Regions from separate parts of the Lactobacillus sp. UMNPBX19 genome, predicted to be linked through region 1. Evidence: predicted binding sites of a transcription regulator. Region 1 holds the regulator's gene; each other region holds the start of a gene.

Region 1 (4,293 bases):
GGCTTATCTAAAAACTTAGGTATTAGTCGTAAGCAGGCTAAGACGTTTATTGAAAATTACTTTGAACAATATCCTCAAATTAAAAATTATATGGATGACGCAATTAAAAAGGCTCGTGAGAATGGCTATGCAGAAACAATTATGCATAGAAGACGGTATTTACCAGATATTCATTCAAAGAACTTTAATGTCAGAAGTTTTGCGGAAAGAACTGCAATTAATTCTCCAATTCAAGGATCAGCAGCTGATATTATTAAGATTGCCATGATTAATATGCAGAAAAAACTTGATGAACTACATTTAAAGACTAAAATGGTTTTACAAGTACACGATGAATTGATTTTTGATGTGCCAAAAGATGAGTTAGATACAATTAAGAAAATTGTTCCAGAAGTTATGCAGTCAGCTGTCAAATTAGATGTTCCACTAATTGCTGATTCTAATTGGGGTCATAATTGGTACGATGCAAAATAAACAGTAAGTAGGTGATACGATGCCCGAAATGCCAGAAGTAGAGACAGTTAGAAGAACTCTAATTCCTTTAGTTAAAGGAAAAACAATTGCTAAAATTATTATTTGGTATCCAAAGATTATAGTTAATGATCCAGATGAATTCGTTAAAAAATTAACGAATAAAAAAATTTTAAAAATTGATCGTTATGGCAAGTATTTACTATTTAGATTCAATGACGGCTTGACGATGGTTTCGCATTTGCGAATGGAAGGAAAATATCATTTAGTAACTCCTGATCAGCCTAAAGGAAAGCACGAGCATGTGGAATTTGTTTTTACTGATGGAACTGCTCTGCGCTATGATGATGTACGTAAATTCGGAAGAATGCATCTAGTAGAAACCGGTACAGAAAAACAGACAACTGGAATTCGGCACCTTGGCCCTGAACCAAATACTGAAGAGTTTAGTGTGGATTACTTTATTAATGCTCTAAGTCGAAAGAAGAAAAATATTAAGAATACTCTTTTAGATCAAACAGTAGTTTGTGGTTTAGGAAATATTTATGTTGATGAAGTATTGTGGCAGAGTAAAATTCATCCCTTAAGTAGTGCGAAGTCAATTCCTGCTGACAAGATAGTAGATTTATATCACAATATAAATCATACGATTACTGTTGCAACTAAAGAGCGTGGTACTACGGTACATACTTATTTGGATGCTAATGGTGATATAGGTGGTTATCAAAATATGCTCCAAGTTTACGGTCATGCGGGTGAAGAGTGTAATAATTGCGGCACTATTCTAGAGAAAATTAAAGTAAATGGACGCGGAACTACTTTCTGTCCGCATTGTCAGGTGCTATACAAATGACATATTTTTTAGGTTTAACTGGTGGAATTGCTAGTGGCAAAAGTACAGCTGATGAATTTTTTAAAAAGAAAAAAATTCCAATTATTGATTCAGACTTGATTGCTCATAAAATAATGGAAATTGGGCAAAATGGCTATAAAGCAGTAGTAGATTATTTTGGTACCGATATTCTTAATGATGATCAAACGATCAATCGTCGTAAGTTAGGTGGAATAGTTTTTAACGATAAAGCTAAGTTGAAAAAACTTAATGAATTAACACATCCACTTGTCCACCAAGAAATTAAACAACAAATGGCACAATATCGTGCAAATCAAGAAAATTTAGTTGTAATTGATGTGCCCTTATTATTTGAATCTAGCTTTGAAAGTTTATGTAACGGTGTTTTGGTTATTTCTATTTCACCAGAATTACAGATTGAACGTTTAATGAAACGAAATGACTTCACTAAAAAAGAAGCTATAGTTAGAATAAATAATCAAATGCCGTTAAGTGAAAAAGAAAAAAGGGCTACCTATGTAGTGGCTAATACTGGTACAATAGGTGACTTAGAGAAAAAATTATCTGATTTATTACAAGAGATAGGCAGGTAAAAAAATGGAATGTCCAAACTGTCATAAAAATGCTTCAAGAGTAATTGATTCTCGTCCAAGTGATGAAAATAGAGCAATTAGAAGACGTAGAGAATGTGAAAATTGTGGTTTTCGTTTTACAACTTTTGAAAGAGTAGAACGTTCACCTTTATTAGTAGTTAAAAATGACGGAACCCGTGAAGCATTTAATCGCGATAAAATTTTACATGGGGTAATGATGGCCGCACAAAAGAGACCAATTTCAAGTGAACAACTTGATGCTTTAGTTGACCATGTAGAAAATGAAATTCGTAAGCAGGGCCTTAATGAAATTTCATCAAAAGATATTGGTAACTTAGTAATGAAAGAGTTAGCAAACTTAGATGATGTAGCTTATATTCGCTTTGCAAGTATTTACCGTCAATTTAAAGATGTTTCAGGATTTATGGAAGCCATGGAAGATATGATGGCTAAGCATGATAAGGAGTAGATAGTCAGTGTTTGAAAGTGCTGATCCAAAGCAGCCTTTTTATGTGGCTAATCAAGTAGCTGTTAGTGAAGAAAATATAAGGGTCTTAACTACTCTATTTGAACCCCTTGTAGGAATACAAGGAGTAGGATTATATATAACTTTGACAAAAGAGTTTGATGAAGTTCCGTTTGCCAAAGATTATAAAACTTTGTATCAACTTCAAGACCAGACAAATCTAAAATTAGAAGATTTATTTTCCACCCTACATCATTTAGAAGCAACAGGGTTGATTAAGACTTTTATAGGATCAAATCCAGTTTTAGGAGAAACTTTGATTTTTGAAGTGGAAAAGGTTCCCTCAGCTGGTGAATTTTTTCATACATTTTTGTTATCTAGTTTGTTACTTGAACGGGTTGGAAATGTAACTTTTAATCGCTTAGTAGAAAAATTTACACCGCGCACTTTTATTGGATTAAAGGATGCTAAAGAGGTTACTAGTGGATTTTTTGACGTATTTCATCTAAGTGCTGAGAGTGCAATTGATGCTCCGATGGAAGTTAAAGAAGCAGCAGTTGAAGTTCCTAAAGATAATAAGAGTGAAATAAAGCTAGGAAATGAGCCTGTAAAGATTGATTGGAGCTTTTTAGTCGACTTATTTGCAAGCTATCATATTGACAAAGAAGAAGTTTTAAAGCATCAGGTAGAAATTAAACAAATTATTGATTTTTATCACTTAACGGAACAGGAATTTGTGGAAACTTCTCTAATTACTATGTCGGCAGGTACAGATAAATTAAATATGTATGCAATTCAAAATGCTGTTAACGAAAACTTTGGCCTTAATCGAAATAAGGAAATGGTTAGAAAACAGTTGCAGCAAAAGCCTAAAGATGCCGATAAAACAATTAAGAACTTGTCAACAGAAGATGCAGAGTTGATTCGAGCAGTAGATAGTAAAACTCCCACTGATTACCTATATGAATTAAAAGAAGAAAAGGGTGGTTATGTAACTGCTAATGAAAAGAAAGTTATTTATCGTTTGCAGGATCAGATGGGTTTAACACCGCCTTTAATTAATCTAATAGTTCATACTTGTTTTGAATATGATGCTGTCTTAACTAATAATTTAGCAGATCGAATTGCTAATGATTGGCTTCAAAAGAAAATTACTACACCAACTGAAGCAATTGCATATCTTAAGGAACGTAAGAATAAGCGTAAACGTCCATCTTATCGTACTCAGAAGAAGACCGTCCGCAATACAACTGACTGGTCCGAGTATGAAAAGAAAAATCAGTCTAAAAAAACATCGATGTCTGCGGAAGAAAGAAATCGAATTTTTAGAGAATTTGGTAAAAATGAATAGGAAGTGTTGTACTGGTGGAAGATATTTCTGAAGTAATTACACGAATTATAAAGAAACGCAAATTAGGTGAAGATAGCAAAAAAATTGCTAAAACAGCAATAAAGCATCCAAAAGTTCAAGACTTTCTCGCACAGAATAAAGAAAGATTGAACAAAGAAATTGTCCAGGCATCCCTTCCTACAATTTTCAACTATGTTGAACAAATTGAGTCACCTAATCCAGTGATGGAGGGATATACACCTAAACTTTTTCTTAATGGAAAAGTAATTGATATTACCTATGTCCCTACTGAAGCAAGACTGAATTCAGAAGCTAAAAAGCGCGCAGAAAATAGAATTGAACTGATTGATCTACCTGCTAAGCTTCGTCATGTTGAATTAGCAAATGTTGATGCAACTCCTGAACGTGAGAATGCCTTGAATGAAGTAGCAATGTTTTTAGCTGAATTTAAAAAAAATAAGCATATAAAGGGACTGTATCTAACTGGCGATTTTGGTGTAGGAAAAACTTATATTCTAGCTGGTGTAGCTAATGCAATAGCACGACAAGGAAGTAGAGT
Region 2 (4,293 bases), on a different contig from region 1:
CGCAAGATTAAGGAAATTGCAGATGTACCTGTAATTGTTAAAGGCGTTGAATGCGCTGAAGATGCTATGCTTGCAATTGGTGCAGGTGCAGACGGAATCGTAGTTTCTAACCACGGAGGCCGTGAAGTTGATGGTGCTCCTGCTACAATTGATGTTTTGCCTGAAATCGCAAAGGCTGTGAAGAGTTGTGATCACCCCGTTCCAATTATTCTTGATGGTGGCGTTCGTCGCGGATCACATGTCTTTAAGGCATTAGCATTAGGTGCAGACTTAGTCGGTATTGGCCGTCCATTCTTATATGGCTTAGCACTTGGTGGTGCACAAGGTGTTCAATCAGTTATTGAGCAATTAAATAAGGAATTGTTAATTGATATGCAATTAACTGGTTGTAAGACAATTGAAGATATTAAACATGCAAAAATTGATCATGTTGATTACACTGCTGATTGGGGAATTTCTTCAACGAGTAAGAGTGTGATGAAGCCATATCCTGTTACTAAAGAAAATCAATTAACAGGTGAAGCGGCAGATGCAGTAAGCGGCGCTTCAAGACATTAGTTTAATGATGTGAATATATGAAAAAACTGCGGTCCAGTATAGATCGCAGTTTTGCTTTATTTAACTAAATTAGGTTTCCAGTCGTCTTCAAGTTTACCCATTTCTTTGAGCTTAGCCACAATTTGATTTAGGACTTCTTGACGATCTTCTTCACTTGCCATGAAATCAAGTTTATCACCGTCAATAGTCATTTTTGGTGAATAGTCATACTTCTCATACCAAGGTTTGTAATAACGAAGTAGACGCTTGTAGTAATCTTCTAGAGTTGGATCGTAACTTAATTGTTCATAGTTACGACCGCGTTTTTGAATTCTCTTGAGCATTGTATCGTATGAGACATCGATATGAACAAGGAGATCAGGATTCTTCTTAGGCATCCGATCTAGTTCACTCATCATATTGTGCAAGAGCTCATAGTAAGTGTCGACTTCTTCTGGAGTAGCACGCCCAATATCTGCATTCATTTGGAAGAAAAGAGCATCCTCGTAGATAGAACGGTCAAGTACATTATTATCATCAGTTAAGGCTGACTTAATACTTTGAAAACGAGTATTTAAGAAATAAACTTGCAGTAAAAAGGCATATTTTTTAGGGTTTTCATAGAATAATGGCAAAACAGGATTGTCATCTACACTTTCATAAAAGGGATTAGTACCCAAATATTTAGATAAGATACCTGTTAGACTGGATTTTCCGGCTCCAATGGGCCCGCTTAATACAATAACTGTCATCACGTTCCTTCTATTCGTTAACTAGTTCAAATTACCTATATCAATAAGTTTCTGATCGATTGTGCTGATAACTTTCTTTCGTGCATCTTCATTGGCAACAAAGTCGTATTTATCACCATCAATCATCATCTTAGGGGATGCATTATATTTTTCGTACCAAGGCTCATAATATGATAAAAGGCGAGCATAGTAATCTTTTAAACTTGGATCGGTTGACAATTGTTCAAACTTACGACCACGTTTTTGAATTCGGTGAAGCATAGTATCAAGAGAAACATGAATGTAAATTAAAAGATCTGGTTTTTTACTTGGATTACCAGGTGCTTGCTCCATCATATTCTCAAGTAAACTATCATAAATCTTGAATTCCGTAGGATCAGCAATACCACTGTCAACATTCATTTTGAAAAATAGGGCATCTTCATAAATGGAACGATCGGACACGCTGTTATGATCGCGAATAGCTTGGTTAATTTGAGCCAAACGATGGTTTAAAAGATAAGTGTTTAAAAGAAAAGTATAGTGAGCCATATCTTTATAATAAAGTGGCAAAATTGGATTGTTATCTACACCCTCATAAAAGGCTTGAGTGCCTAAATGTTCGGCAAGAAGACTGGTTAAACTGGATTTTCCGGCTCCAATGGGCCCGCTCAATACAATAACTGTCATCACGTTCTTTCTACAATATATAGTTTGCTTTAATAGTGTAATTCAATATCTGGTAGGTAGGCAAGCTATTTTTAAAAAAAGAATTAGGTGAAAAAGTCAAGAGTAGATCTGAAAAAATATAGATTAAGGAGAAAAGAATGCTACTAATTTCATTCAATCAAATAAAAAACGAACTAATCTAAAAAGATTAATTCGTTCAAGTAAACGGTCTGACTAATGAGGATTAGTTTCTATATTTTGGATCAAGTTTTGCGGCAGCAACTTCATCACAAATAACTGTTACATCTGGGTGATCTTGTAAGATAGATGCTGGCACTTCTTCAGTAACAGGGCCTTCAACTAAGGCTTTAACTGCATCTTGTTTTGATTCGCCAAATGCAAGTAAAACAATCTTCTTACTTTGCATAATGGATTTAATTCCCATACAAATGGCTTGACGAGGAACTTCATCTTCGTTATCAAAGAAACGTGAATTAGCTTTAATAGTACTCTCAGTTAATTGAACTTTATGAGTTAAACTGCCAAATGGAGTGCCTGGTTCGTTAAAAGCGATATGGCCATTTCTACCGATACCGAGGATTTGGATATCAATAGGATTAGCAGCAATAATGTCGTTATAACGATCAACTTCTTCATCGATATCCTTGGCCATTCCATTTGGAATATAAGAATGCTTAAATGGCTTCTTATCAAATAAGTGCTTTTGCATGAAGTAGTGATAACTTTGATCATTATCTGGATTTAAGCCATAGTATTCATCTAAGTTGATACTAGTCATATCAGAGAAGTCTAGGTTACTGTCACACATATCGTCATACATTGGGATTGGGGAAGAACCAGTTGCTAAGCCTAAAACTTTATCGCCATCTTCCATTCCCTTTTTAATAATTTCAAATGCCTTAGTGCCGCCTTCAATATTATCTTTAGTTACGATGATTTTCATAATATATACCTCCTCATTCATTGGTCTAGTCCATTATAAAATATAAAATTGGTCTAGTCAAATTAAACCGCTAACATTTTTAATTTTATTTTTTTCTGCGGTAAAATTTAGGTGAGGTGAGAAGAGATGGAGAAGAGTTTTCAGGAAAGTAATTTATCAGGTTTAGGTATGGGAACTTGGGGAATCGGCGAATACGCTTCAAAGAAAAAAGATGAACTTGCTGCCCTTCGCTATGGCTTAGATCATGGAATTAAAGTAATAGATACTGCGGAAATGTATGGTGAAGGAAAAAGTGAAAAGCTAATTGGCGAGGCAATTAGAGGATATGACCGAAGAAAAATCTTTTTAATTTCGAAATTTTATCCATATCATGCTTCTCCAGAATTAGAGCGGCAAAGCTTAGAAAAAAGCTTAAAAAGATTAGGAACTGATTATTTAGATTTATATTTACTCCACTGGCGGGGAGACAAGCGTTTATCTGAAACGGTTCGGGGACTTAAAGAATTACAAAAAGAAGGACTAATTCGTCATTGGGGTGTGTCAAATTTTGATGTGGCTGATTTAGAAGAACTATTTAGCGTTCCTGGCGGAAAAGACTGTTTTGCTAATGAAGATCTATATAATCTCTCTGAGCGAGGGGTAGAGTACGACGTCTTACCTTGGCAAGAAAAGAACGGCGTTGGCTTTATCGGATATTCTCCATTTAATTCAGGTAAGGGTGATTCAATCAGAATTACTAATAATCTTAAGATTGTTGCTCGCGCTCACCATGTAACGCCCCATCAAGTGATGCTCGCTTGGACTTTGAGAAATGGAAATATTTTATCTATTCCAAAAGCAGGCAATGTTAAACACATGAAAGAAAATATTGCTGCTAAGAATATTAAATTGACTCCCGATGAAATAAAACTAATTGATAATGACTTTCCGCAGCCGACTGAAAAAAAGCCACTTGCGATGATATAAGGGTGAAATGAAAGAAAATTATTTAAAAGTAACTGAAAAAGCTCTACCTGCGTAAAGGTAGAGCTTTTTACGTATTACAAATGAGTTAGAACTGTTTTATCTATATGCAGTATAAGCAAAGTAAGCTGCTTGGATAAGAGCTAAAACGGCAATTCCAAAGCGAATAACTTTAACGGGAATATGACGCATGATGCGAGGACCGAAATAACTCCCAATTAAGGCACCAATAGCCAATGGAATGGCGGAATCCCAATAAATTTTTGCAATAAACATATAGATGATTAGGGCAACTAAGTTTGAAAGAGCCCCAATTATATTTTTCATAGCATTAACTGTTAAAAAATCGTCATCACTAATGGCGTTCAAGATAACGAGCATTAAAACGCCACTTGCTGCTCCAAAATATCCCGCATAGATACCAGTAAT
Region 3 (4,293 bases), on a different contig from region 1:
GACAATTGCAACAACAAGAATTTGCTTGACGTACATTAAACATAATCATTAGCTCCTTTCTTACTTTTCACAAGTTATATTATCGTATAACTTACTTTTAGTCAACATCTAATTTTAAAAATAATTTATATTCCATAAATATATATTATGCCAACTTTATATATAAAATACTGCATATAAACATTGCAAGCCCTTTCGTTAGTGGGTATAATCAAGTTGAAGAGACGTAGATTTATGAGGTGAAATAAAATGGCAGAACCTAAATGGTTACAAGACTTAAAAGAAGAAGATTATATTAAAGAGGATTTTGATGCTACTGGTAAATCACGCTACACAGTCGAAGGTGTAGATAAAAATGATCCAGATTGGTTAAATAAAGCTGCTAAAAAAGTACATGCAGCTGAAGGCGATGATTATGTAAAGCTTGATGCAGGTCTTCTTACTGTTAACCAAATTAATTGGATGCTTCGTCGTGCATTTGGTGAATTAACTTATGTAGATGATAATAATCAATTCTTGTGGTATAACAGACCAACTGATCCAAATAAGAAAATGCTCGCTAAACGTACGCCAGATCAAGTTGGTGATACAATGGGCGCTGTTCATCCAGATATTCGTAATGTTATTCCTGAAGCCAAGAAAGTTATTTATGCTTTAAGAAACAAGATAGATGGCCATGATGAAGTGAAGATGCCCGTGCCTAATGGCAATCGCCATAAGTTGATTCTCCATGACTACAAGCGAATTGAAGATGACGAAGGAAATTACGTGGGAACTTATGAATGGGTACAAGATATTTATCCATTTGTGAAGTACTTCTGTGAAACTACTGGTCAAAAGCTAGTAGATGATCCGGATGCTACAACGGGTGCAACTTATAAGAGAGATGAAGTTGATACTGCAACTGGTGCATCTAAGCATGAAGAGCATGTGGAAAAGAAGCAAGAAGAAACTGATACAAGTTCCGGTGCTTCAGAGTATTAATTGAATAGAAGTTAAAAATAAAAATGCCGTTAAATCTTGGTAGTAGTGAACCTTGATTTAGCGGTATTTTTGTTTTGATCAATATAGAGAAATTGAATTATATAAAAATATTATTATTCTACTTATTCTTTTCTTGCAATAAGTCACGAATTTGGCGAAGATATATTTCTTCGTTAGTTGGTGCAGGATCTTCTTCAACTTCTTTTTTAGGTGTAATTTTGTTAACTAACTTAATTAAGAAGAAGACAACTAGAGCAATAATTAAGAAGTTAATAACAGCATTTAAGAAGCTACCGTATTTAAATGTAGCTTCACCAATAGTGAATTTTAAGTTGGAAAGGTCAATTTTTCCAATAAATAATCCAATTAGAGGATTAATTAAATTTTTGACTAAAGAATTTACAATTGCTGTAAAAGCAGCCCCGATAATAACCCCGACAGCTAAATCCATCATGTTACCCCGAGAAATAAATTCTTTGAATTCTTTAACCATGGTTGATCTCCTTTCAAAAAAATACTTATTAATTAAAAATTATATCAAAAGTAGAAATGGTAACGCTAGAAAAAATGTTAGAAAGCAATCTAACGTTTTTTAAGATAATTAATTATGCTTTTTTCTGTTAACTTTATCGCTAATAAGTCCAAGTAGAGAGGCTGCAGTAGCAAAGGCTAAACCGAGAATACTTATATCCGTTGTTTTTGTACCAGTTTGAGGTAAAATCTTTTTCTTTTGAACTGATACATTCTTAGTGTTTTGACGGCTCACTTTAGAATAAGGTAAAAAACGACTGAAAAAGTAAACATAAAAATAAAAAATACGTGGCTTATTGAATCATAAAGACAAAAAAATATATAAAAAGTTAGTTGAAGATAATCATCAAGATGAAGAAAGCGCTATCCAAATTTTAAATGACACCTACCCGCATATTTAACGAAAATTGTAAACTCTTGTTTTAAATTTATTAACTACTATACTAGATACAGATGCTTTTTTGATAAAAATGCGGATAAGGCACAATATATTGTGTGACCTAATATAAAGAAAGAGGAGTTAATACATGGACAATTCCACATCATTACAGGAAGATCGTAAAGAAAGAAAGGATAACTACTTCGTTTGGCTTTTTAAGCAATTACACGGTTGGCCAGTTCAAAATTATATGCTTTGGTTCTTTGCTTTTGGCTTCCAATTAGCTATTTTGATTCAAAACAAGATTACTACTTTAACAGTAATTACTTTCATTGGTACATTGCTTGGGACTTTATGTGTTTTAGCTATTAATGCAACGAAAGCAATTAATGGATGGTTAGGATTAATCTCAGCAGCTTGTTTCATTTATGCAGGACTAGCTGCTAAGAATTATCTTTCAATTTTTGAACAAATTGCCTATATTTTAACTTTAGACTTACCAGTTATTATTTCAGTTAGATCTTGGAATGATGATACTAAGAACCACTTACGTAAGTTTGGTACTAAAGAATGGATTGTTGCTATTGTTGGTACATTAGTTGTTTACGCTGTATCTGGCTACTTGATCGGTAAATTTACTAATGATCCACGTCCTTGGATCGATGCTATTAGTTTTGCGATTTCGTTAACTGCTGGTATTATTTGTTTCTTACGATACAACAACCAATATTTCTGGTGGACTGCCAGCGGAATTTTTCAACTAATTCTTTGGGGCATTACTTATGCACAGGGAGATGCAACTTTAGCAATGGCTGTTAACTCCTTAATTTATGTTGTTAATGACGTTTTAGCCTTTACTGTTTCACCATGGTTCAATATGGGAAGAAAACGTGAAGGATTAAAGTCTATTAAAGACTAACAATAATCAAAATAAGTTAAAATTAGCATGTCGAGTTCGACATGCTTTTTTATTTGTGAGGTATCAGATATGAATGAAAATTGGACTGAAAATTATAGAAATGCTGCACAAGGTAATGACTATGTAAGGTTAAACGCGGGACTAATGAAAGTAAAAGACCTCGATAATTATCTTTCTTCGTTTCCCAGCAGCTTGCTCAGTTTTAATAAGACTGGAGAATTTACATATTATAAACAATTGCCAGGGATGAATTACAATCCGCCAGAACTTGGAGAAAATATTACGGCTCTTGGTCAAACCGAGAACGAAAAGAAGCAATTAACAGAAATATTCCACAAGTTAAGCACGGGGGAAGAAAAAGAATTGCACTTTGTGGATCAAACTAATACTCAAAAACGATTTATGGTAGACACATATCGGGCTATTTTTGATAAAGACCATCAGTTTGCTGGAATTAATGAAACGGTTCAAGATATTTATCCACTTGTGGAATACTACTTAAAAGAAACCGGACAAAAATTGGTTGATGATCCCAATAATCCTAAAGGGGACATTTATCGTAAAAATCAGAAAATTGATGCAGAGAGTGGAGCCTCGGAACTATAGTTAATTGACAGAAAAATATTTTTTCTTAAAATATAATTAAAAATAGTTTGGGGGATAGTAAAAATGCCTGAAATCGATCAAAAATATATTCAAGATAAATTTATAGAATACTGTAAAGTAAATACCCGATCAGACGAACAAAGTACAACTGTACCGACAACTGTGGGACAAGTTGACTTGTTGAAAATTATTGAGAAAGAATTAGAAAAATTAGGCTTGGAAGAGATTTCTTTTTCAGAAGAAGATTCATATTTAGTAGGAAAACTAAAAAAGACAACTAAGAAAGAAGTAACTCCAATTGGTTTTGTAGCACATGTAGATACGGCTGATTTTAATGCAGAAAATATTAAGCCATTAATACATCAAAACTATGATGGAAAGGATATTTTTTTAAAAGAAGGACGTGTCTTATCCACAAGTGAATTTCCTAGTTTAAAAAAACATTTAGGTGAAACTTTGATTACCGCTGATGGCACTACATTACTTGGTGCAGATGATAAGGCGGGAATTGCTGGATTACTAGGAATGCTTAAATCTTTAAAAGAAAATCCTGATCTTGAACATGGAGATATTTGGGTTGCTTTTGGTCCAGATGAAGAAATTGGTAAAGGTGCTGCTCGTTTTAATGTGGAACGTTTTCCTGTGGAATTTGCTTATACATTAGATAATGGTGATCCAGGAGATATTGCCTTTGAGACCTTCAATGCTGCCGCTGCTACAATTGATTTTTATGGAACAGTAGTTCATCCTGGGGAGGCGTACGGACTTATGGTCAATGCTGCATTGATGGCTAGTGAATTTATTCAGGCTTTACCAGCAAGTGAGGTGCCTGAAAATAGTAAAGATTTTGATGGCTATTTGATGGTTTTATCTA

Evidence for each region. The regulator NrdR, encoded in region 1, represses ribonucleotide reductase genes. The targets are predictions, from matches to a motif close to ACACNATATATNGTGT.
Region 2: a site for NrdR is predicted at 1,969-1,984, ahead of CP370_RS05425 (deoxynucleoside kinase). Genes of this name have one in related genera too.
Region 3: a site for NrdR is predicted at 1,997-2,012, ahead of pnuC (nicotinamide riboside transporter PnuC). Genes of this name have one in related genera too.

Annotation. Positions count from the first base shown of each region.
Region 1 is NZ_PCYR01000016.1:5,387-9,679, reverse strand. It holds gene polA (DNA polymerase I) at 1-474, shown strand, start outside; gene mutM (DNA-formamidopyrimidine glycosylase) at 494-1,324, shown strand; gene coaE (dephospho-CoA kinase) at 1,321-1,917, shown strand; gene nrdR (transcriptional regulator NrdR) at 1,922-2,386, shown strand; gene CP370_RS05875 (DnaD domain protein) at 2,394-3,734, shown strand; gene dnaI (primosomal protein DnaI) at 3,749-4,293, shown strand, end outside.
Region 2 is NZ_PCYR01000014.1:7,194-11,486, forward strand. It holds gene CP370_RS05415 (alpha-hydroxy-acid oxidizing protein) at 1-558, shown strand, start outside; gene CP370_RS05420 (deoxynucleoside kinase) at 615-1,289, opposite strand; gene CP370_RS05425 (deoxynucleoside kinase) at 1,311-1,961, opposite strand; gene nagB (glucosamine-6-phosphate deaminase) at 2,182-2,901, opposite strand; gene CP370_RS05435 (aldo/keto reductase) at 3,028-3,867, shown strand; partial or broken gene CP370_RS05440 (sulfite exporter TauE/SafE family protein) at 3,964-4,293, opposite strand, start outside.
Region 3 is NZ_PCYR01000013.1:16,180-20,472, forward strand. It holds gene CP370_RS05205 (PAS domain-containing protein) at 250-984, shown strand; gene mscL (large-conductance mechanosensitive channel protein MscL) at 1,103-1,477, opposite strand; gene CP370_RS05215 (LPXTG cell wall anchor domain-containing protein) at 1,586-1,750, opposite strand; gene pnuC (nicotinamide riboside transporter PnuC) at 2,043-2,813, shown strand; gene CP370_RS05225 (PAS domain-containing protein) at 2,883-3,419, shown strand; gene pepT (peptidase T) at 3,483-4,293, shown strand, end outside.